DNA from 3 places in the Sinorhizobium sp. 7-81 genome. Region 2 is predicted to be linked to each of the others. Evidence: riboswitches for the same ligand, from Rfam matches in the RefSeq annotation. Region 2 holds a riboswitch; each other region holds the start of a gene.

Region 1 (7,166 bases), on a different contig from region 2:
GTCGCCGCCGGCATCGATCCTGAAACCGTCGAGACGAGCTATCTCCGGGAAATGTTTGCCTCCGATCTCGACGATCCGGAGAGCTTTATCAACACCGAGAGCGACACGCGCTACCGCGAGATCGTGGCCTCATTCAATTTCGATATCGACGGAAAGCTTGCTCGCGGGGCCGCGGGCGAAATCCAGACCCGGCGCGGCATCATTGCCACGATGGATCTCTATCTCAACCAGACGCTGGAAGAGAATGCCGGCGCGGACAATGCCGGTGTCCGCCTGGCGCTCTATTTCAAGCGCATGGCCTCCGACGTCAACACGGCTTACGACCTTCTTGCTGACAGCGCCTTGATGCAGGTCGTCAGAACCGCCTTCAGCATCCCGCAGGAGATGGCAAGCAGCGACATCGATGTTCAGGCCGAATATATCAAGCGCGTGCTGGATATCGCCGACCTTCATGATCCGGAGAAGCTCGAGAAACTTCTGCAGCGTTTCACCGCTCTCTATGACGTCGAAAACAACACCGATGTCTCGCCCGCCGCCATCGTCCTGTCGGGCAGCGGCGGCTTCGGCATCAGCGCCGACACGCTGATGCAACTGACGCAACTGAGGATGGGCGGTTAGAGCAATTCGACGAAAGGTGTAGCGGTTTCCCGCTCGCGCCCCGCTCCAGCTTTTGGCATCGGTCACGTTGAGCTGGAGCGCAGCACCTTGTCGGGATTCATGATGCCTGCTGGGTCAAAGGCATGCTTGATCCGTTGCATCAGCTCGATCTCGATCGCCGGGCGGATTTCCGCAAGCTCGTCACGTTTCAGCTGGCCGATGCCGTGCTCGGCCGAAATCGATCCGCGATATCTCAGCACGATGCCGTGGACGATGGCGTTTATTTCGCGCCAACGGTCCAGGAACGCCTGCTTGTCGGCGCCGACCGGCTGGGAAATGTTGTAGTGGATGTTGCCGTCGCCCATGTGGCCGAAGGAGCATATGCGCGCCCCGGGTATGGCTTTCATGACGGCGGCATCGGCCTCCGCAATGAAGGCGGGGATGCTCGATACCGGCACCGAAACATCGTGCTTGATGGAGCCGCCTTCCGGTTTCTGTGCCGGCGACATGCTCTCGCGCATATGCCACAGCGCCTTGCGCTGTGCCTCGCTTGTCGCGATGACGGCGTTCTCAACGAGACCATCGTTGACGCCAGCTTCGAGCACGCCCTGCACCAAACGCTCCGCGCTTTCGGCGGAATCCGACGTCGAGATATCGATCAAGGCATACCAGGGATGGACCGTCGGCATGGGGTCGCGCACGCCCGGAATGTGCCTCGTGGTGAACTCAATGCCTATCCTCGGCATCAGCTCGAAGCCCGTCAGCGCCGGGCCGCAGAGGCTCGATGCCCGGTCAAAAAGACGAAGTGCATCCTCGACGCTGCCGAGACCAGCGAAAGCGACTTGATGGCCAAGCGGCTTTGGGAGCAGCTTCAGCACGGCGCCGGTAATGACGCCAAGCGTTCCTTCGGCGCCGATGAAGAGGTCGCGAAGATCGTAGCCGGTATTGTCCTTCTTCAGCCGCCGCAATCCGTCCCAGATCTCGCCGGTCGGGAGCACGACTTCCAGCCCCAGGCAAAGCTGGCGCATGTTGCCATAGGCAAGCACGGCCGTACCGCCGGCATTGGTCGAGAGATTGCCGCCGATGCGGGCCGAGCCTTCGGAACCGAGCGACAGCGGGAAAAGGCGCCCGTGGTCGTCAGCCGCTTTCTGGATGTCCGCCAGGATGCAGCCCGCATCGGCGACGATGATATTGCCGACCGGATCGATGTCGCGAATGCGGTTCAGCCGCTCAAGCGAGAGGACCATGTCGGCCTTGCCTTCGCGCGGGATCTGGCCGGCCACATGTCCGGTATTGCCTCCCTGGGGGACGATGGCCGTGCGGGTCTGGCTGGCGAGGCGCATGATGCGCGAGACTTCCTCGACGGAACCGGGCCTGAGGACGAGTGGGGTTGTGCCGTGATAGAGCCCGCGCGATTCGACAAGGTAAGGTGCGGTTTCCGCCGGGCTGCTCAGCGCATTGGCGCTACCGACGATGTCGATGAAAGAGGCGATCAATTCCGGAGAAAGAAGTGGGGTCGTCATGATCGTGCTCTCATTTTCAGCAAGTTGTTCAAGCTCTGGGGGCTGCTGCCCGCTGCAGGCGATCGATGATCGCCTCCCCGAGACCTTCTTCCGGCACAGGACCGAAGGCTATCGTCCGAGCGCCGCTGGCATCCGCTTGCTTCATGTAGTCGAAAAGGTTGGCGGCCGCCTCGCGAAGATTGCCGCCGGGGCTGAGGTCCAGCACGATCGTCGCGCCGCTCTCGCCCGGAAGCGGTCTGCCTCCGAAGCGGATCAGCGCTTCTCCGGCACAAACGTCCTCGGCATTCAGCCTCACGGCTGCGCCCGGCGCATAATGTGAAGCAAGCATGCCCGGCGCCTCGATCGTCGAGCCGGCGCTTTCGGGCCGCAGGACCTCGCGTCCCGTCAGTTTCTCTATCGCCGCGGCGTCCAGCCCACCGGGCCTCAGAAGCCGCAGTGCCCCGTCTTCAACCTTGATGATCGTCGACTCGAGGCCGATTTCAGCCGGGCCGGCATCAAGGATGAGTTTCAGCCTGGAGCCTAGGTCGGCCTGCACGTGGGCTGCGCTGGTCGGGCTTATCTTCCCCGAAGTGTTGGCACTCGGCGCCGCGAGCGGGCGTCCGAAGCGGGCGATCACCTGGCGCGAGAAGCCGTCGGGCATGCGGATGCCGAGCGTTTCGAGACCGGCCGAGGCGAGCGCATGGACGGCGCTCTCGCGCCGTTGCGGCAGGATCAGGGTCAGCGGGCCAGGCCAGAAGGCCTCGGCAAGACGACGCGAGATCGGGTCGAACGTGACGTGAGCTTCAGCCATCGTCATATCCGAGACATGGCAAATCAACGGATTGAAACGCGGCCGGCCTTTCATCTCGTAAATGCGGCTGATCGCATCGGGGTTGCTGGCATCCGCTGCAAGGCCATAGACCGTCTCCGTCGGGATCGCGACAGGCTCGCCCCCGGAAAGAACGGCGCAGGCTATCTCGATCGCCCGGTCCGGTTCTGTGCGTGTATCGATGATTTCGGCCATGGCAGTTCCGTTTGCCCTTTCCGTCGCTTCCTTAAAGGAGGTGTGGGGAAAACAGAACGATTTTCTTCGTCAATGCATGTCGCCCAAAAGTGCGCAGCGGTTTTGAGACAACGACATGCATGAAAACAAAGAGCGCATGTCGCCTAAAAGTGCGCAGCGGTTTGGGACAACGACATGCATGCAAACAAGGACCGGCTGCGCGTCAGAGACTGCGAATGATCTGGCGCAGCGCATCGTCCCGCGCGCCCAGCATCAAGACGTTCTTGAGCGCGATCTTCGGGTCCTGCGTCCGGAAGATCAGGCCGTTACCGCGGACATCGCGGTTGATGACCATCCGGCCTTCCTCGTCGCCAGGCTCGATGGCCACGGCGAAATACATCCGCGAATAGCCTGTCTGTATCCGATCGAAGAAATGCGTCTCGTCACCGAGATCGGAAAAGAAGTTCGCAAAATAGAAAGCCCAGGGGAGATCGCGCGACTGGGGAAGGTGCGTTTTTGCGGCGGTCACGTGGCAGTAGCCGAGATGCGGACTGTTCGGGAGCGTGCGGTGGAAGACCATCTTCGGAAACTGGATCGATGCATGGAAAGCGTTGATCCGCTTGTGGGTGGTCTCGCCGGCCGCCGCCAGTTTCCGCCCGGTCCGCTCGGCGACTTCCTCATGCGTCAGGTAGCGCCGCTGCTCGGCTACCCAGTGCCGTCGGCGGTCGATTCGTCCGGTTCGGAGGAACTCCGCATGTGGTGTGGTCCTGGGCGCTGGCAGCGAGGCTCTCGGGGCGGCGTCATAGTATCTGAGTTTTGCCATCGGCGTCGGCGCCATCCTGTCCGCGAATTGATCCGTTGCGGAATGCTAGCCGTTCAGGGTTAACAGATAATTTTTCAACGCATTCGTCGATGGTGCTCGCACGGGACGAATGTCGCAAAATGGCCAGTCAACTTCGTGCCGGAGATGGCGCTGCCAAAAAAAATCGCCAGTTGCTTAAATTTTCTACTATCACATTGTTTCTAATGAACAATCTTTATGGTTGCTTCGCGATTGAACACGAGAATGTCGTGTCGCCTTTCCGGAATCGGATGTCGTCAATCGGCAGATGCCGAACTGCTGCGCGCGCTTAGATAGGAACACTCAAGGTGCCGCTCCAGGGAAGGCGGAGAATTGGGAAGCCGGTCAGATCCCGGCGCTGCCCCCGCAACGGTGGTGGAGCGAAAGCCACGGCAAAAGGCCACTGGACGGTGTGTCCGGGAAGGCGCCGGGCTGGTCCCTCGCGGGGCCGCTCCAGAGCCCGGAAACCAGCCTTGGGACGAAATATCGACCGTAACTGGTTGCGGCGGGCAGCCGGATCGGAACCGTTGATGCGCCGGTATCTTTATCGGTGCTGGTTCCTGTCCTGCCTCTCCGAACTGATGAACGAGGATAGGACATGGACGTTCAGAACGATATGCTGCGCCGGCTGAAAACCCGCCGTGAAGGCTATAGCCTCGACCGGGCCTTCTACACCGACCCGGATTATTACCGGCAAGACCTTGAGCACATCTGGTACAAGGACTGGCTCTTCATCGGCCACGACTGCGAAATTCCGAGAGCCGGCAACTACTTCACCGTTCAGGTCGGTGACTATCCGATCGTCATCGTCCGTGACCGGCAGGGAACGATCCGGGCGCTCCACAATTCCTGCCGCCACCGCGGTTCGCGCGTCTGCACGCAACACAAGGGCTCTTCAGCCAAGCTCGTCTGTCCCTATCACCAATGGACCTACGAACTCGACGGCAAGCTGCTCTTCGCCCGGCAAATGCCCGAAGGCTTCGACCCGGCTGAGCACAGCCTGAAACCAGTCCATTGCGAAACCGTGGGCGGCTACATCTTCATCAGCCTTGCCGACAAGCCGATGGATTTCCAGCCGTTCCGCGACATGGCCGCAGGCTATCTCGCACCGCATCGTCTCGGCGAAACCAAGGTCGCCTATGAGAGCACCATCGTCGAGAAGGGCAATTGGAAGCTTGTCTGGGAGAACAACCGCGAGTGCTACCATTGCGCCGCTAACCATCCGGAGCTTTGCCGCACCTACCCCGAAGCCCCGACGGTGACAGGCGTCCAGGGAGCGATGAACGACCCGGAGATCGGCGCCCATTGGGAAAAGTGCGAGGCGGCGGGCCTTCCGAGCACCTTCAGGATTGCGCCGACCGGCCAGTTTCGTATGACAAGAATGCCGCTGATCAACGGCGCCGAGAGCTACACCATGTCCGGTCAGGCCGCAGTCCGCAAACAGCTTTCGGCGGGCGTCAACACGCGCGGGATCGGCACGCTGCTGCTCTTCCACTACCCGACGACCTGGAACCATGTGCTCGGCGATCACGCGATCACCTTCCGCGTGTTGCCGCTGGGGCCGGAATTGACGCAGGTCACCACCAAATGGCTGGTCAGCAAGGACGCGGTCGAGGGCGTCGATTACACGATCGAGGACTTGACCCATGTCTGGACGGAGACCAACGACCAGGACCGGCAGATCGTCGAAGAAAATGCCTTCGGCATCCGCTCGCCGGCCTATGAGCCTGGCCCCTATTCGGCGGAGCACGAGGGCGGCGTGATGCAGTTCGTCGAATGGTACTGCAATTTCATGCAGAACCGTCTGCAGGGCGACGCCGCTCCTCTCTCGCGGGTGGCATGACCATGGAAATGCCCCTGTCCTTCCGCCACTTCGATGAACTGCACCCGTGGATCGATCGCCAGCACCTGCTTGAGTGCATTTCGGCCGTCGTCGAGACCGCGGATGTGATGACCTTCACCTTCCGCTCGGACAAGCCTTCGTGGTTTCGCTATCTGCCGGGGCAGTTCGTCACGCTCGAACTGCCCGTCGGCGAAGAGCCGGCGATGCGCACCTACACGCTGTCGTCTTCGCCGTCGCGACCGCTCTCGATAGCCGTCACCGTCAAGGCGCAGCCGGGCAGTATCGGCACCCGCTGGATGTTCGACAACCTGAAGCCGGGCATGAGGCTGAAGGCGCTCGGGCCGCTTGGCGATTTCAGTTTCGTTCGCCATCCGGGCGAGAAATATCTGTTTATCTCGGCCGGTTCCGGGGTGACGCCGATGATGTCGATGACGCGGTGGATGGCCGACTGCGCGCCCGACACGGACGTCACCTTCATTTCCTGCGCCCGCCGGCCGGAGGATCTCCTGTTCCGCTCCGAGTTGGAGGTTCTCGCCCGCCAGATGCCACGGCTCAATATCGGCTTTCTCGTGGAAGGCCACGAGGCGCGTGACGGATGGCACGGACTGCGCGGCCGCATCGACGCGACGAAATTGCCTCTGCTCGCGCCGGACTTCCTCGAGAGGACGGTGTTTTGCTGCGGGCCCGAACCTTTCATGCGCGGCGTCAGGGAGATGCTGAAAGGCACCGGCTTCGATATGGCGCGTTATCACGAAGAGAGCTTTCAGCCGGCCGCCGCGCCGGCAGCCGAGGAACTTGCGGTTCGCGCCGGACCTGCGGCGGGCGCTCCGGCCGAGGCGATGCGGGTAAGCTTTACCATGAGCGGCAAGGACGTGACGGCCGTGCCGGGCCAGACGATCCTGCAGACCGCGCGCGCCAATGGCGTCAGGATCGGTGCGGCCTGCGAGGGCGGCATCTGCGGTACATGCCGGGTGATGAAGGTCGCCGGCGATGTCGAGATGAAGCACAATGGCGGCATTCTCGATGACGAGATCGAGGAAGGCTACATCCTTGCCTGTTGCTCGCGGCCGCTCGGCGACGTGCAGATCGAGGCGTAAAAGCCGCGGCTTCTTCCCGGAAGGGGGCCTTAGCGCCGCTCCGCCTGGTGGGGCAGGTGTGCTTCGGCTGCTTTGACGGCAATCGAGCCGGTAACGGTCATGTCGACCCCGCTGCCCGACTTGCTCGCGGCCGTTGCCCGGCTCACGAGCAATGCCGGCCGCTCGAACGAGACGGCGGCCCTGGCGCTGGCTGCTGGCGCCGTGCCGCGCGTCGCCGCGGCGACAACGGTCAAAACCGGCGCCTTCTCCGGCAGCAGGGCACCTTGCGCCCAGACGGCCTTCA
Region 2 (7,166 bases):
GAGCGGCCGCGCCGGCTGCGGCTTCTCGCGGCCGGAAATCAGCGCTTCGGCATAGTCGAGAAAAAGGCCGGCATTGTCAGCACCGCCTTCGGTGAAGTATGCCCAGAGGCGCTCCCGGTCCTCCGCCGACACCGTCGAAAACGGATCGAGGCCTGGATCCGGCTTGTCATCGCCGGGAAGCACCGCGATCTGGAATTTGCCCATCACCGCGGCGGCATGCAGCGCCTCGAGCAAGTAGCGGAAATAGCTGGCGCCGCCGAGCGGGCGCACGACGATGAGCTTCGCATGCCGCGCCGTACGGTCGACATAGGTGTCGACTGACATCGGATGCATCAGGTTCATCAGGCTGGCTATGCGCAGCGTTCTTGCCCCCGTCCGCCGTCCGTGGGCCGCCGCAATCGAGGCAAGCTCGGTGTCGGCGGCCGAGAGGAACAGGATGTCGGCCGGGCTTTGCCCGAGATCGATCGCCTCGTTGCCATCGGCGATCGTGCCTTTCTGGGCGAGCAGCAGATGCATTTTCTATCCGATCACACCAGCGCCGAAATCGCCGCGCGGACGGCAGCCTCGTCCATGTCGTGCAGGCCGATGACGACGAGGCGCGTGCCGCGTGCCTCGCCGGCCGCCCAGGCCCGGTCGTAATACTGGTCGATGCGGCTGCCGACCGCCTGGATCAGGAGGCGCATCGGCTTGCCGGGGACGTCGGCGAAGCCCTTGAGGCGTAGCACATCGTGTTCCGCGATCACGCCCTTCAGCCGGTCGATGAAGGCGGCCGGATCGGCGATCGCGCCGAGTTCGACGACAAAACTGTCGAATTCGTCGTGGTCGTGCTCCTCGCCGGCCTCATGTTCCATCTCGTGATGGGACTTGCGGTTGGCGATCTCGCCCTCGGTGCCGACGCCAAGGCCGAGCAGGATGGCGGCAGCCACCTCGCCATTCTTCGCCTCGATCATCGTCGGCTTCCGGCTGATGCGGGAAGCCACCTCGTCACGCACCGACTTGAGGCCCGAGGCGTCGATAAGGTCGGTCTTGTTGAGAACGATGAGATCGGCGGCCGTCAACTGGTCCTCGAAGAGTTCTTCGAGCGGGCTCTCATGGTCGAGACTGTCGTCGTTGACGCGCAACGCATCGACCTTGTCGTGGTCGTCCGCAAAGCGGCCGGCGGCAACCGCGGCGCTATCGACGACAGTCACGACGCCGTCGACTGTCACTTCGCTGCGGATATCCGGCCAGTTGAAGGCGGCGACCAGCGGCTGCGGCAGCGCAAGGCCCGAGGTTTCGATGACGATATGGTCGGGCCGGTTCTCCCGTTCGAGCAGCTTCGTCATGGTCGGAATGAAATCATCTGCAACGGTGCAGCAGATGCAGCCATTGGTGAGCTCGATGATGTCTTCCTCGGAGCAGGCCTCCGCACCGCAACCTTTCAGGACATCGCCGTCGACGCCGAGATCGCCGAACTCGTTGATGATCAGCGCGATGCGCTTGCCGTCGGCATTCTGCAGCAGATTGCGGATCATCGTCGTCTTGCCGGCGCCGAGGAAGCCGGTGATGACTGTGGCCGGGATCTTGCCCTGCTGGGCCTTAGCGAGTGTCATGGATCAACCCTTCATTTTCAGCGGCAGTCCGGCCGCGACAAAGTAAACTTCGGCGGATTTCTCCGCGACGATCTGGTGGAGGCGGCCGGCATGGTCGCGGAAATCGCGCGCCATCCGGTTTTCCGGAACGATGCCAAGACCGACCTCGTTGGAAACGAAGACGAGGCGCGCCCGCGCCTCGGGCAGGAAGGCGGCGAGCGCGGCGAATTCCGCCGCCATGTCGCACTCTTCCATCATCAGGTTGGTGACCCAGAGCGTCAGGCAGTCGACTAGGATTGCGCGCGCCGGATCGTCGATGCGGCGAAGCAATCCCACGAGGTCGACCGGCTCCTCATGGGTCGTCCAGCCCTTGCCGCGCCGCGTGTCCTGGTGGTGGCGGATGCGATCGCGCATCTCGTCGTCCCAGGCTCGTCCGGTCGCGACGTAGTGCATCGGCAGCCCGGAGGCTTCGACGAGCTTTTCCGCGAAAGAGGATTTGCCGGAGCGGGCGCCGCCAAGGACGAGAATCGGTCCGGCATGGGGAATGATCATGCCGCCGGCCCCAGCGCGCCGACGGCTTGCAGCGGAAAAGAAAAGCCAACACGCCGACGGCGTGTTCGCAAGGGGGATTTTTGAGCCACGACAACCTCCGTGCTGGCATCGGGGAACGGTCTCCCCCTGCGGGCGGAATGCCCTGACGGATGGCAGGTCTCCTGGCTCACGGCGTCACGGCTTCAAAGCGACGTGCGTTCAACGATTGCTGAACACAAGCCGCCAAAAAGCCGAACGGGTCCGCCTCGCCTTCCCGGCATATGCAGCATCATGAAAGGCGGACGATTCGTAGAAGAAGAGGCGTCCAGCCCGGCTGATCACGATGCCATGCCAGTGGCTTTTCCGGCCTGAAAGTCCAATCCCGCGAAACTGCCCCATGCAGCGCGTCAGGAAAAGGTGACAGACCCGATGGCGAACCCTGACCGTTCTACAGTCGCGGGGTCGGCTGCGATAAGGGCGCCCGGTTTGGGTCCGCCCCGTCACATTCCCATTTACTCCCCGCTCCGCTCCGGCGCGAGGGAACCATCCTTTATCGTTAATTATGAAGCGGAACCCGCAAAGTCAATCGACCGGCTGCGACATGGGCCGCCCCGAAATACGCCAGCAACCATAACTGACAACCGGAAGCCGAGTTTCACCGCGTCGCTATTGCCAAGGCCGCGTGGAAATCGGACATTCCCATGAAACGAGAATTTCATGGAATCAATGATGAACGCCAAGGAAAGATCCTTTCTCACCCGCGTGCGCGACGTTCTGCCGGAGCTCCATCCGGCGGAGCGGCGCCTGGGCGACTTCGTCTGCGATTTTCCGGGTGAGATCGCCAGCTATTCGGCGCAGGAACTCGCAGCACTTGCGCATGTGTCGAAAGCCACCGTCTCGCGCTTCATCCAGCGCCTCGGTTATGAGAACTACGAGGCGGCACGCCGGCACGCGCGCGCGGACAAGCAAACCGGATCGCGGCTTTTCCTGGCGACTGCCACCGATTCAGCCGGCGAACAATCTGTTGCCGCGCATGTGGCGCAAGGCGTCGCCAATCTCGAAGCGACATTCCTCGCTATAGCGGAGAGCCAGATAAACGCCGCGTCGGAAGCAATCCTGAAGGCCCGCAAGGTCTGGGTCATCGGCTTTCGCGCCAGCCATTCCTTCGCCACCTACCTTCAGTGGCAATTGACGCAGGTCATCGAGAACATCGCCGCCATTCCGGGTGGCGGACAAACGATGGGCGAACATCTCGTCAGCTTCTCGGACGAGGACGTCGTCATCGTCTTCGGCTTGCGCCGTCGCATCGCGCTGATGGATAGCCTGCTGGCGCAAGTGGAGAAATCCGGCGCCAAGCTGCTGTATATCACCGATGAAGGCGTGCCTTTTCTCAGCCCGGCCGAGTGGCATTTCCGCTGTCAGACGTTGGCGCCGGGGCCGCTCTTCAACCATGTCTCGGTCATGGCGCTCTGCCATCTGCTCACGACCCGCTGCATCGAGATCGCCGGCGTCGCCGGTCGAAACCGTCTGCGTGGCATCGAGGCGCTGAACGACGCGCTCGAAGAACTCTGATCGCCGTTTGGGCGCCTGCCTGAAATTGCAGAACATTATTTAATCACAAGAAACGGCAGTTTGACGCGCAAGAATTTCGAAGTTCTGGTGGTAGATGCTTGATCTCCCACGTGAAATCCTATTTTCACAAATATTGGCATGAAACCTGCCTTCCCGTTGGTGTCCAGGAAGATGATCGCAGCGCATAGCATCCGTATGTCTTTGTTACGGTTCGGCAAATGCAAATCACCTTCCACCGGGCAAAATCCGTTATGAAATCCTCGTTTCATGGTGTAGACTGATGAAACTAAGTTTTCACGTTGTTAGCCAACAAGGGGAACAAACCATGGCAGCGGAAAATATGGTGCAGTCCGGCGGGAGCTCGCCGGTTATACGACAACTGGAATCGGCTTTCACGAAAATCGGTGTGACGGGAGCGCACAAGCAGATCCTCGCTCTCGTTCTGATTGGCTGCCTGTTCGACAGCTTCGAACAGAATACCATCGGCGTCGCCGGCCCCATCCTGAAGGAGCATTGGGGGCTCACCGGCACCGATATCGGCTTTCTCAACACGATCACCTTCGGCAGCGCCGCGCTCGGCCGGTTGCTGTCGGGCATACTCGGCGACCGGTATGGCCGGCGGGTGATGCTGACGATCAACCTTCTGCTTTTCACCATCGGTTCGGCCGCCTGCGCGCTCGCGCCGAATTTCGCGACGCTCTGCTTCGCTCGCGCGATCGTCGGCTTCGGTGTTGGCGGTGAGATCTCCACCGCGGTGACGATGCTGTCGGAATTCTGCTCACCGAAATTCCGCGGCACGGCGGCGGGTCTCGTCAATGTCGGCGCCGGCGGCTTCGGCAATTTCCTCGCCCCGGCTTTCGGTCTGCTGATCTTCACGCTCTTCCCGGGCGAGAACAGCTGGCGCTGGCTGTTCGCCGCGCTTGCCCTGCCCGCTCTGCTCGTCGTCTTCTACCGCCGCTTTGTCCCGGAGACGCCGCGCTTCCTCGCATCGAAAAACAAGATCGACGAGGCAAACAAGGTCCTGTCCATCCTTGCCTCCGGATCGCTTCGGCCCCGGAATCTGGTCGTCCAGGAATATCTGACGAAAGATCACATCCAGGACGAAGCTCCGCAGAAAAGCGACTGGAAGGAACTCTTCCGGGCTCCGTTCCTTGGGCGGACCATCCCGGTGGCGATCGCGATCCTGATGAGCTACGGCGCCCAGCTCTCCGTGCTGACGCTGATGCCGGTCATTTTCGTTTCGATGGGATATACGCTCTCCGGAAGCCTGCTCTACAGCATGATCATCCAGAGCGGCAGCGTGCTCGGCGCCATCGCCGCCTCTACCTTCGGCTACTACTTCCCGCGCAAGAGGGTGCTGACGCTTGGCGCCGTGTTTGCCTGCCTGGCAGCGATCTCGATCGCCTATCTCGGCACCAATATCTACCTCGTCCTGCTGTTTGGCGCCATCTTCCAGTTCTTTGTCCTGCTGCTCAACACGTCGATCTGGATCTACGCGCCAGAGCTTTACCCGACGCGCATCCGCGCCTTCGGCGTGGCGCTCATCCTCGCAACGGGGTCGGCGGCCGGCTCCTTCGTGCCGACGATTTCCGGCGCACTGTTCGACAGCTACGGCATGGTCGGCGTCTTCGCTCTCGCGGCGGCGATGTATGCGGTCTTCGCCTTCTGCATACAGCTCGGTCCGGAAACCTACGGCATGTCGATGGAAGACCTTCAGCAACCGGCCGAAGCGGAGCAGCCCAAGGCTGCCCAGCAGCAGGTCCGCGTCGGAGTGGAACTGAGAACGTGACCTCGCACATCCTTCTGATCAACCCCAACAGCTCGCGCGCGACAAGCGACATGATGGTCTCCATCGCGCGCAAGGCTGCAACCGGGCGCTTGGCCGTGGCAATTGCCACGGCTGAGCGCACCCCGCCGATGATCGTGACCCCGGAGCAGTTGAAAGCGTCCGCCGCCGAGGTCGTCGAGATCGGCTCAAAACACGACCCCGCTTGCCTCGGCATCATCGTCAGCGCCTTCGGCGATCCGGGACTGGCTTCGCTTCGGGAACGCGTCGACATTCCCGTCGTCGGGATCTGCGAAGCGTCGATGATCGAGGCCTCGCGTGCCGGGCGGCGATTCGGCGTCGCCACCACGACACCGGACCTCCTGGAGGCGATCGGAGATCGGGCCCGCGACCTCGGCGTCGCGCATCTCTATACTGGCATCCGCTGCACGCTTGGCGATCCTGTCGCCCTCGCCGCCGACGAAGCACTGCTCAGGCAATCGCTTGCCGAGGCAGTCCGCGCCTGCATCGAAATCGACGGCGCCGAAGCCGTCATCATCGGTGGCGGCCCGCTCGGACAGGCGGCCGAGCAATTGCAACCGCTTTTCGAAACACCGATCATCGCCCCAATCCCCTGCGCTATCGAGCGCGTGTTCGACCTACTGCAGGTGAACGTCTGAGGGCGCGTCCGACAGCACAGTAGCCTAAGCAATGACCGGCAAGCCGGCCTTGCGCAGCCCCTCGATGAAATGCGCATAATGCTCCCGCTCGACATAGGGCGTGAGTATCCGCCAGTAGTGGGCGAGGTCGGCGGGAATGCTGGCGGTGATCTCGGGGATGAGTTCGCGCGCCTCCTCCTCACGGGCAAGCTGGCCGAGGCTCGCAAGCAGCACCACCCGATTGAAATAGGCGCGGCGAAGCGAAACGCCGCGCTCCGAATAATGCCGGGCCTCCTCGTAGTTCCCGAGATGGTAATGAGCGAGCGCGATCCTGTCGAGGAACAGATAGGTCAGCGGGTCATGCGGACTGAGCCGCAGCGCCATGTGGAGCGGATCGAGTGCCTCGACGAAATGTCCGGTGAATATCCGCGCCCAGCCGAGCGCCATATGCGCCAACGCCAGGTTCGGATTGAGGTCGATCGCGCGCTGCGCCTCTTCGACGGCCGCGGGCGCGCGCTGTGCGGCGAAATGGGCAAGGCACATGGCATAGTGCGAATAGGGGTCGCGCTCCTCAAGCGCCACGGCGCGCTCGGCAGCCGCGTAGAGTTCGGCGCTGTCACGGTCGACATCGTCGCTGAAGCCGTGGAAGCAGCGCGCATAGAGCGAGCGGGCAAGCATCATGTGCGCGCGGCCGAAATCGGGATCGAGGGCGATCGCCCGCCGATGCCAGACGATCGCTTCCTTGAAGTGCTCGGCTGTGTCCTGGGCATTGTGCAGCCACGTGCCGCGCATGTGACATTCATAGGCGTCGAGATTGTGGGTGGAGTTGAGCAAGGCGCGCCGGCTCTCGCCGATGAGGATTTCCGGCTCGATGGCGCCGACGACGTTCTGGGTGAGTTCGTCCTGGATGGCGAAGATATCCGCAAGTTCGCGGTCGTAGCGCTGGGCCCAGAGATGGACGCCCGTCTCGGCCTCGATGAGCTGACCTGTCACGCGCAGACGCGTCCCCGCCCGGCGCACGCTGCCTTCGACGATGTAGCGAACGCCGAGATCGCGGCCGACCTGCTT
Region 3 (7,166 bases), on a different contig from region 2:
GTGACGGTCGCCGCCGCAGAACTCATGTGCGGCGTCGGCGAACTCGGTCTTGCCTCCGGCATCAGCCACATCGTCACGGTCACCGATGTCTTCCTGGAAAGGATGTTCCGGCGCATGGGGTGCCCGGGAGAACGCATTGCCGAGCCGCACCGGATCGGCTCCGTCTATGCCGTGGCCGTGGCGTGGGAAGTGACGCGGGAACTGCTCGATACCATGAAGCATGTGGCCGCGATCGACGGAACCGTGCTTGAGCGCCCGATGTCGCTCGAAACCGCACGGGCCGCCTGACGAACCTACGGCGCCGCGCGTCGTATCAGACGCGCAAAAATATGTCGTGGTACTTTGAATTGCTGCATGTTTTCGTCCTTAGGTCGGCGACGATCTAAGGACACATGCAGTAGCCGGGCCGCTCCGGGGTCCGGACCTCTTCTCTTTGCTGCGGTTGTCATTAACGCAGACTCCGCCTTGACGTTGCACTGTCACGGCAGCCCTTTATGATGGGGAAAAACAGGAGTTTCCGACGTCCTTGAAAAGGATCGCGCCGGATTGCAGAAAGAGACGAGAGCCAGTGTCCCGGAGTGTCGTGTCCCGGAACTTAAAACGCATGGCGGTGGTCCTGTTCCCGGCGCTGCTGGCGATGGCTGACGGCGCGGCGGCCTCGACCGTTTGTGAACGCCTGAACGCACGACTGACCGATCTTTCGACAATCGTTACCCCGACAGCCAACCTGCGCGATTTCACCGGCGCCGTCTCCCGCCAGAACATCGAGCTCCGTCGGGCAAAAAATGAGCGCCGTCGCATGGAGTGCAACACCGGCAGTGTCGTCGTGATCGGGGGCGACAATGACGAGGCATGTGCCGCGCTCGATGAGACGATCGCCCGCATGGAGGATAATCTTCAAAGGCTCAAGGCGCACCGCCGCTCGCTGATATCGGGCGACACGGGCGACACGCGCCGGCGTATTCTCGCGGCACTGGAGTTGAACGGCTGCCAGGATGAGGCGGGCGCGGATCCGGTCGAAGGGCAGGACGAATTCGCCAGCGCCGACACCGATCTCCCCCGCAACATCCTCCGGGATCTCCCACCTGACAGTGAAGATTACCCGCTGCTGAATGACGATGCCGGAATGCAGGACTTTCCGTTGCTCAGCGAAGAGCCGGCCGGCAGTCTCAGGACCATGTGCGTGCGGACCTGCGACGGTGCCTTTTTCCCGATCTCTTCAAATGCAACGCCGGCAGATTTTGCGCGCGATGCCGAACTTTGCCAGGCACGCTGCCCCGGTGCGGAGACGGAACTCTACTACCACGCCCTCGCGACGGAAGAGAGTGACCAGATGGTCTCGGCCTCGACCGGCAGGCCCTATACCGAGTTGCCGACCGCATTTGCCTACCGCGCGCGTGGCGTCGGTGCACCGGGGGTCTGCGGCTGCCGGATCCCGAAAGGTCCGGCTACGGATCTCGGCAAGACGACGACGGGCAGCGAACCGTCGGTCATCACGATCAACGGCGACCGGAAGCCGGCCGCGGGTTCGGCGCAAGCCAAACCCGTGCAGGAGCGGCCCTACGATCCGAAGAACAGGAAGGTCCGTGTCGTAGGCCCGGCATTCCTGCCGCAGGAGGAAAGCGCTATCGATCTCAAGAACCCGCTCGGTCCGGGCTACCAGCCGGTCCAGGGCAATTGAATCGTTCTGCCGCAGATCCAGTGGTCGAGCGCCCGCCGACACCGCATTGTCTACTCCCACAACGGTGCAGGTATCGCGTCTATCCCGTTAAATCCAAGCGCGATTTCATCCTTGAATGCCCCACCCTTCCTCGAAGACCAAATCCTCGAGCGGCAGGCGCTGACGCCATCCTTTTACCGCGAGTTCCGGCTGCTGATAGAGCCGATCAACGAAGCCAAGACAAAGCCAGGCGACGATTTCGATATGCTCGGGTATGCCGAGAATCGCCTTGATCTCCCGCTCGTGGAAGATGCTGACCCAACCGACGCCGACACCTTCCGCACGTGCGGCGAGCCAGAGGTTCTGGACCGCACAGACGGTCGAATAGACGTCCATCTGCGAATTGTGCGTTCGTCCAAGCACGACCGCTCCACCGCGTGTGCGATCGCAGGTGACGCAGATGCTGAGCGGCGCCTTGCGAATACCTTCGAGTTTCAGCGAGCGGTATTTCGTCTGCGCCTCGCCGGAGAACATAAGCGCTGCTTCCTCATTGGCGCGCTCGAAGGCCTTCCAGACCCTCTCGCGCGTCTCCTCCTGACGGACGAGCACGAAGTTCCAGGGCTGCATGAAGCCAACCGAAGGCGCGCTGTGGGCGGCACCAAGCAGTCGGGCAATGAGTTCGTCGGGCAGCGGATCGGGAAGGAACTCGTCCCGCACGTCGCGGCGTGTTTCGATGGCGCGATAGACGGCGGCACGTTCGTCCGGCGAAAAGGCTCCGGCCGCCGCAAGGCAGCCAATCGGGTCAGGTCGCATCGTTTGATCCCCAACAATGCACAACCTCCCGCCGTCCGCGCGGGGCCGGTCTATCTCGCCAGGCCGGTCTTCTGACTTTGGATCATCCAGCCGCACCGCCTTCCCAAATCGCTTCAAGATTCAGTGGCAAAGCCCTGCAACAAAACAGAACCTTATTTTTGGCGTGACCGTCCCCATCACAGCGTTGGGCACGTTCCGGACTTGCACCGGCTTCCCGATTCTCCCGCCGCGGCGGGCACCTGACGGCCGCATATGGACACAGCCGCCGACGAAAGGCAAGACGAGCGAAACACCTCGCCTGTGCGACGCCTTCGCTTGGCAAAACGCAGAGCGGCATGGTGATCAGAGCGGCGCCGACGGATGCGGCGAGCCGTCATAGGCACCCCAGATCGATTGGTCGAAGCAGATCACCGAACCGGTCATGAGGCCTGATTCCGCCGAGGAGAGATAGGCGCAGGCGCGCGCGACCTCGGCCGGATCGACAAGCCTGCCGAAAGGCTGGTTCGCCGCAGCCTTCTCCAGCCAGTCCGCCGGTGCGTCATGATATTCGCGCTGGATGCGATCCTCCCCCTCCGACGCCATCCAGCCAATGTTGAGCCCGTTGACGCGAATGCGGTTGCGGAGAAGCGCGTAAGCCGTGTTCTTGGTCAGCGTCTCCAGGGCGCCTTTCGACGCGCAATAGGCGGCGATGAAGGGCTGGCCCGCCTTGGCCGACATCGAGCCGATATTGACGATGGTGCCCTCGATCTTCTCGCGCCGCATCACCTTCACGGTTTCCTGCATCAGGAAGAAGGGCGCGCGCACATTGATTGCGAACATGCGGTCAAAGAGTTCCGGCGTCGTGTCGAGGATCGTGCCGCGATCGGTGATCGCGGCGGCGTTCACCAGTGCATCCACACGGCCGAACTCCCGGTCGCAAGTGGCGACCACCTGACGGGCATCCTCCACAAGTTCAAGATCGGCCGGGACATAGACCACCTTGGTACCGGTCGCCTTGCTGATTTCGGCCGCTTTCGCCTCGCCTTTCGCGGCATTGCGCCCGCAGATGACGATACCGGTCGCGCCCCGTTCGGCAAAGAGCGCGGCGATCGTCGCGCCGAGCCCTTGCGTGCCACCGGTAACGATGGCGATCTTGCCATCGAGACGACCATATTCCGTGCTCATGAAATCCTCCTTGGGATAGATTTGCAGTTTCAGGCTCCACCCGCAGCGGCCGAAGCCTTAACTCTCGGGCCTTCCTCAGCTTTTTTTCTTCGTTGTCTGCGCGGCGAGTACCTCCACGAAGGTCCCGGTGTCCCAACCAGCCGCGAGAGCTTCATGCATCAGCTGCGCCTGCGTCTTCGGCGCCAGGCCGCCGAGCGGTGGGTCGCGATCGAGATTGGTCGGGAACGAATAACCTTCGGCGCAGGAGGCAATCGCATTGGCGATCTCGGCGACTGAAAGCTTTCCATCGGCCGCGAGAGCCTTCAGGGCGGGATAGAGCACGCCGCACATTCGCTCGCGATCAACTGTTTCCATCGCGCGTCCGAAGGCGGAGGAGACCTGGAGGAGATTTGCTACACGCTTGATGTCGGCCGAGCGGTTGGTGCCGGCGGCATGGAAGAGCGCCGGGTTGAAGAACACCGCATCGCCCTTCTCAAGCGGAAGCTGGATGTGGTTCTCGTCGAAGTAGGCTTTGAATTCCGGTCGCTTGAGCGCGAGATAGCCGGGCACATAGGTCTGGCTGTAGGGCAGGAACAAGGTTGGCCCGCTTTCGAGAGGCATGTCGCAATGGGCGACGGCGCCTTGCAGCGTCAGCACCGGCGAGAGCTTGTGCACGTGCGCGGGATATCGCTCGATGACCGCCGACGTCTGGAAGCCGAGATGATAGTCCCGATGCGCCGATTGCGCGGCCCCACCCGGATTGACGCGGTTCACCTGCGCCGTCATCTGGTAGTTCGGCCCGAGCCAGGCCTCGCTGGCGAGGGCGATGACCGCGTTGCCGTAGTAGGCCGCGAAATTTTCTGGAGCGCACAGGCAATGCTTCTCCAGCGAATTCCAGATCCGGTCGTTGGCGCCCGGTTTGGCGAAATGGTCGCCGCCGCCACTGTTGGTGCGGTGTTGCTCCTCGATGATGTCGTCGAAGATGCGGCTTGCCTCGTCTATGACGCTCGTATCAGCGAAGGCGCGCTTGAACACCGCAACGCCCGGCCCTTCTGCAAGGACCTCGCAAATCTCCGCCAGGGCCGCGCGCCGGCCATCGTCCGTCGCGCAAGCGGCAATAAGGCTGGCGCTGTCGTAGATAAGGATGTTCTTCTGGCAATCCGCCGCATGCGGATAGTCTGCCGGGTTGGTGCGGCGCTCGACCTCGACGCGAAACGCCTCGATGCTGCAGGAATCCTCCGTCAGCCATACGCGTTCGACGCGCCTCCTCGCCGTGTTGTCGGTCTTCATCGGGCATTCTCCTCGCAAACCATTTTATCGACTATACGTATCGCCCAATTCCGAGATAGAGCAGAAATCCATCAAAAAACCATCAGGAGGCCCTGGCGTGGCGCATCCGTTTCTCGTCAAGGATATCGCATTCCAGGCAGGCGTGAGCACCGCCACGGTCGACCGTGTGCTCAATGATCGGGCGGGTGTTCGCCCGCAGACGATAGCCCGCGTCAAGGCGGCGATCCGCGAGCTTGAGAAGCAGCAGGCCGGTCTGGAGATCCAGGGGCGGAAATACGCAATCGATGTGGTCATGGAAGCGCCGGAGCGCTTTACCGAGGCGGTGCGACACGCTTTCGAAAACGAAGCGACGACCTTCAGGCCGACGATCTTCCGCTGCCGCTTTCATTTCGCGGAAACGATGCGGGCGCAGGAGATCGCGCAATTGCTCGACCGAATCCGCCTGCGCGGCACCGATGGCATCGTCCTCAAGGCACCGGATGTGCCGGAGGTGACCGCTGCCGTGGCACGGCTCGAAAGCGCAAGGATTGCGGTGGTGACGCTCGTCACAGATCTGCCCCACTCCGCCAGAACGGCCTATGCCGGTGCCGACAACCGCGCGGCCGGCGAGACCGCCGCCTATCTGATCGGCGAGCGCTTTGCCCATCAGGCGGCGACCGTATTGGTCACGATCTCGAGCAACCGTTTTCGCGGGGAGGAAGAACGGGAGATTGGTTTCCGCCGGATATTGCGCGCACGCTACCCTTCGGTCGGCATCGTCGAGATTAGCGAGGGTTACGGCAAGAACGACGAAACCGGCGCCCTCGCCCTTGAGGCGCTAACGCGCCATCCCGAGATCAACGCCGCCTATTCGATCGGTGGAGGAAACCGGGCCGTGCTCGCCGCTTTCCGTCGGCTCGACCGCACTTGCTCAATCTTCATCGCTCATGATCTCGATCAGGATAATCTGGAACTCCTGAGGGACGGACGGGTGCATTTCGTCCTGCATCACGACTTGAAGACCGACGCACGTACTGCATTTCGCGCATTCATGGGGAAAAGGGCGGCTCTCACCGGCTCCGGAAGCCAACGTCTATCCGCGGTCGAGGTGATCACGCCTTACAATCTACCGGCCGCCTGAGGCGGCGTACATGCCGCGAGGGAGTCACTCGGGCTGATATCGCACGAACGCAAATGCCTCGCCCGACGGCGACCAGTTCGGAACGTTCATCGTCCCCTGCCCGCCGAAGAGCTCGAACAGAACGCGCGCATTGCCGCCTTCCGGGTCCATAAGGCGCAGCCTGACGTCAAGGTCGCGTGGGTGATCGAAGACATCGCCGTCGTAGGAAAGCACCAGAAGGTGCCGGCCGTCAGGCGAAGGATGAGGGAACCAGTCGCCATAAGGGCTGTCGGTGATGCGTTGCACGTCGCTGCCATCAGGGCGAATGCGCCAGATCTGCATGCGACCGGTGCGGCTCGAATTGAAATAGATCCAGCGCCCGTCCGGCGACCAGTCCGGTCCGTCATTGCGGCCCTCGCCCATCGTCAGTCGACGCTCGTCGCCGCCTTCGACCGGGATCGTGTAGATGTCGAAGACCTGGTCGCGGATGCCGCAATAGGCAAGTGTCCGCCCGTCCGGCGACCAGCCGTGCCAGTAGGATGGCAGGTTCGGCGTCACCAAGCGGGGCGAACCGCCCTCGATCGGCAGGACGTAGATCGCCGACTTGCCGAATTCGGTCTTGTCGCTGATGACGAGTGTTCGCCCGTCCGGGGAAATACCATGGTCGTTGTTGCACTCCCGGGCAAAGCCCGTGTCGATCTCCACCGGTTCGGAGCCGTCGAGCGGGAGGCGATAGAGCTGCCCGTCGCCATTGATGACAAGAAAACGTCCATCCGCCGACCAGTTCGGCGCCTCGACCAGCCGTTCGGTCTGCCAGACGACGCGTGTCTCGCCGCTGCCGATGTCGAAGATCTCCACCGAGCTGCGCATCACTACCCCCTGTCACGGAAGCGATTGGTAATCGGATAGCGCCGGTCGCGACCGAAGTTCTTCTTGGTGATCTTCACGCCCGGAGCCGACTGGCGGCGCTTGTATTCCGCAATGTAAAGCAGGTGTTCGATGCGATGGACCGTCGGCTCGTCATGGCCACGCGCGACGATTTCCTCGGTGCTCATCTCCTTCTCCACGAGGCATTCGAGGATGTCGTCGAGCACCGGATAAGGCGGCAGCGAATCCTGGTCGGTCTGGTTCGGCCGAAGTTCGGCGGATGGGGCCTTGTCG

Evidence for each region. A riboswitch is a leader RNA that binds a small molecule or an ion and turns the genes downstream of it on or off. The one in region 2 is predicted to bind cobalamin.
Region 1: linked by a shared signal. The riboswitch ahead of QN224_RS04040 (aromatic ring-hydroxylating dioxygenase subunit alpha) and the one ahead of cobU (bifunctional adenosylcobinamide kinase/adenosylcobinamide-phosphate guanylyltransferase) in region 2 are both predicted to bind cobalamin.
Region 3: linked by a shared signal. The riboswitch ahead of bluB (5,6-dimethylbenzimidazole synthase) and the one ahead of cobU (bifunctional adenosylcobinamide kinase/adenosylcobinamide-phosphate guanylyltransferase) in region 2 are both predicted to bind cobalamin.

What each region holds. Positions count from the first base shown of each region.
Region 1 is NZ_JASKLT010000001.1:841,213-848,378, forward strand. Features, by position in the region: gene QN224_RS04020 (DUF1217 domain-containing protein) at 1-618, shown strand, start outside; gene QN224_RS04025 (FAD-binding oxidoreductase) at 681-2,120, opposite strand; gene QN224_RS04030 (L-threonylcarbamoyladenylate synthase) at 2,149-3,123, opposite strand; gene QN224_RS04035 (DUF6656 family protein) at 3,326-3,925, opposite strand; cobalamin riboswitch at 4,233-4,434, shown strand; gene QN224_RS04040 (aromatic ring-hydroxylating dioxygenase subunit alpha) at 4,542-5,786, shown strand; gene QN224_RS04045 (hybrid-cluster NAD(P)-dependent oxidoreductase) at 5,783-6,883, shown strand; gene QN224_RS04050 (glycoside hydrolase family 25 protein) at 6,913-7,166, opposite strand, start outside.
Region 2 is NZ_JASKLT010000007.1:243,922-251,087, reverse strand. Features, by position in the region: gene cobN (cobaltochelatase subunit CobN) at 1-516, opposite strand, end outside; gene cobW (cobalamin biosynthesis protein CobW) at 528-1,592, opposite strand; gene cobU (bifunctional adenosylcobinamide kinase/adenosylcobinamide-phosphate guanylyltransferase) at 1,596-2,123, opposite strand; cobalamin riboswitch at 2,257-2,665, opposite strand; gene QN224_RS22900 (MurR/RpiR family transcriptional regulator) at 2,832-3,674, shown strand; gene QN224_RS22895 (MFS transporter) at 4,000-5,463, shown strand; gene QN224_RS22890 (aspartate/glutamate racemase family protein) at 5,460-6,119, shown strand; gene QN224_RS22885 (adenylate/guanylate cyclase domain-containing protein) at 6,144-7,166, opposite strand, start outside.
Region 3 is NZ_JASKLT010000003.1:486,742-493,907, forward strand. Features, by position in the region: gene QN224_RS14890 (acyl-homoserine-lactone synthase) at 1-288, shown strand, start outside; gene QN224_RS14895 (DUF2865 domain-containing protein) at 569-1,681, shown strand; gene bluB (5,6-dimethylbenzimidazole synthase) at 1,787-2,473, opposite strand; cobalamin riboswitch at 2,517-2,731, opposite strand; gene QN224_RS14905 (SDR family oxidoreductase) at 2,816-3,637, opposite strand; gene QN224_RS14910 (phytanoyl-CoA dioxygenase family protein) at 3,713-4,906, opposite strand; gene QN224_RS14915 (LacI family DNA-binding transcriptional regulator) at 5,004-6,026, shown strand; gene QN224_RS14920 (TolB family protein) at 6,051-6,875, opposite strand; gene QN224_RS14925 (NAD+ synthase) at 6,878-7,166, opposite strand, start outside.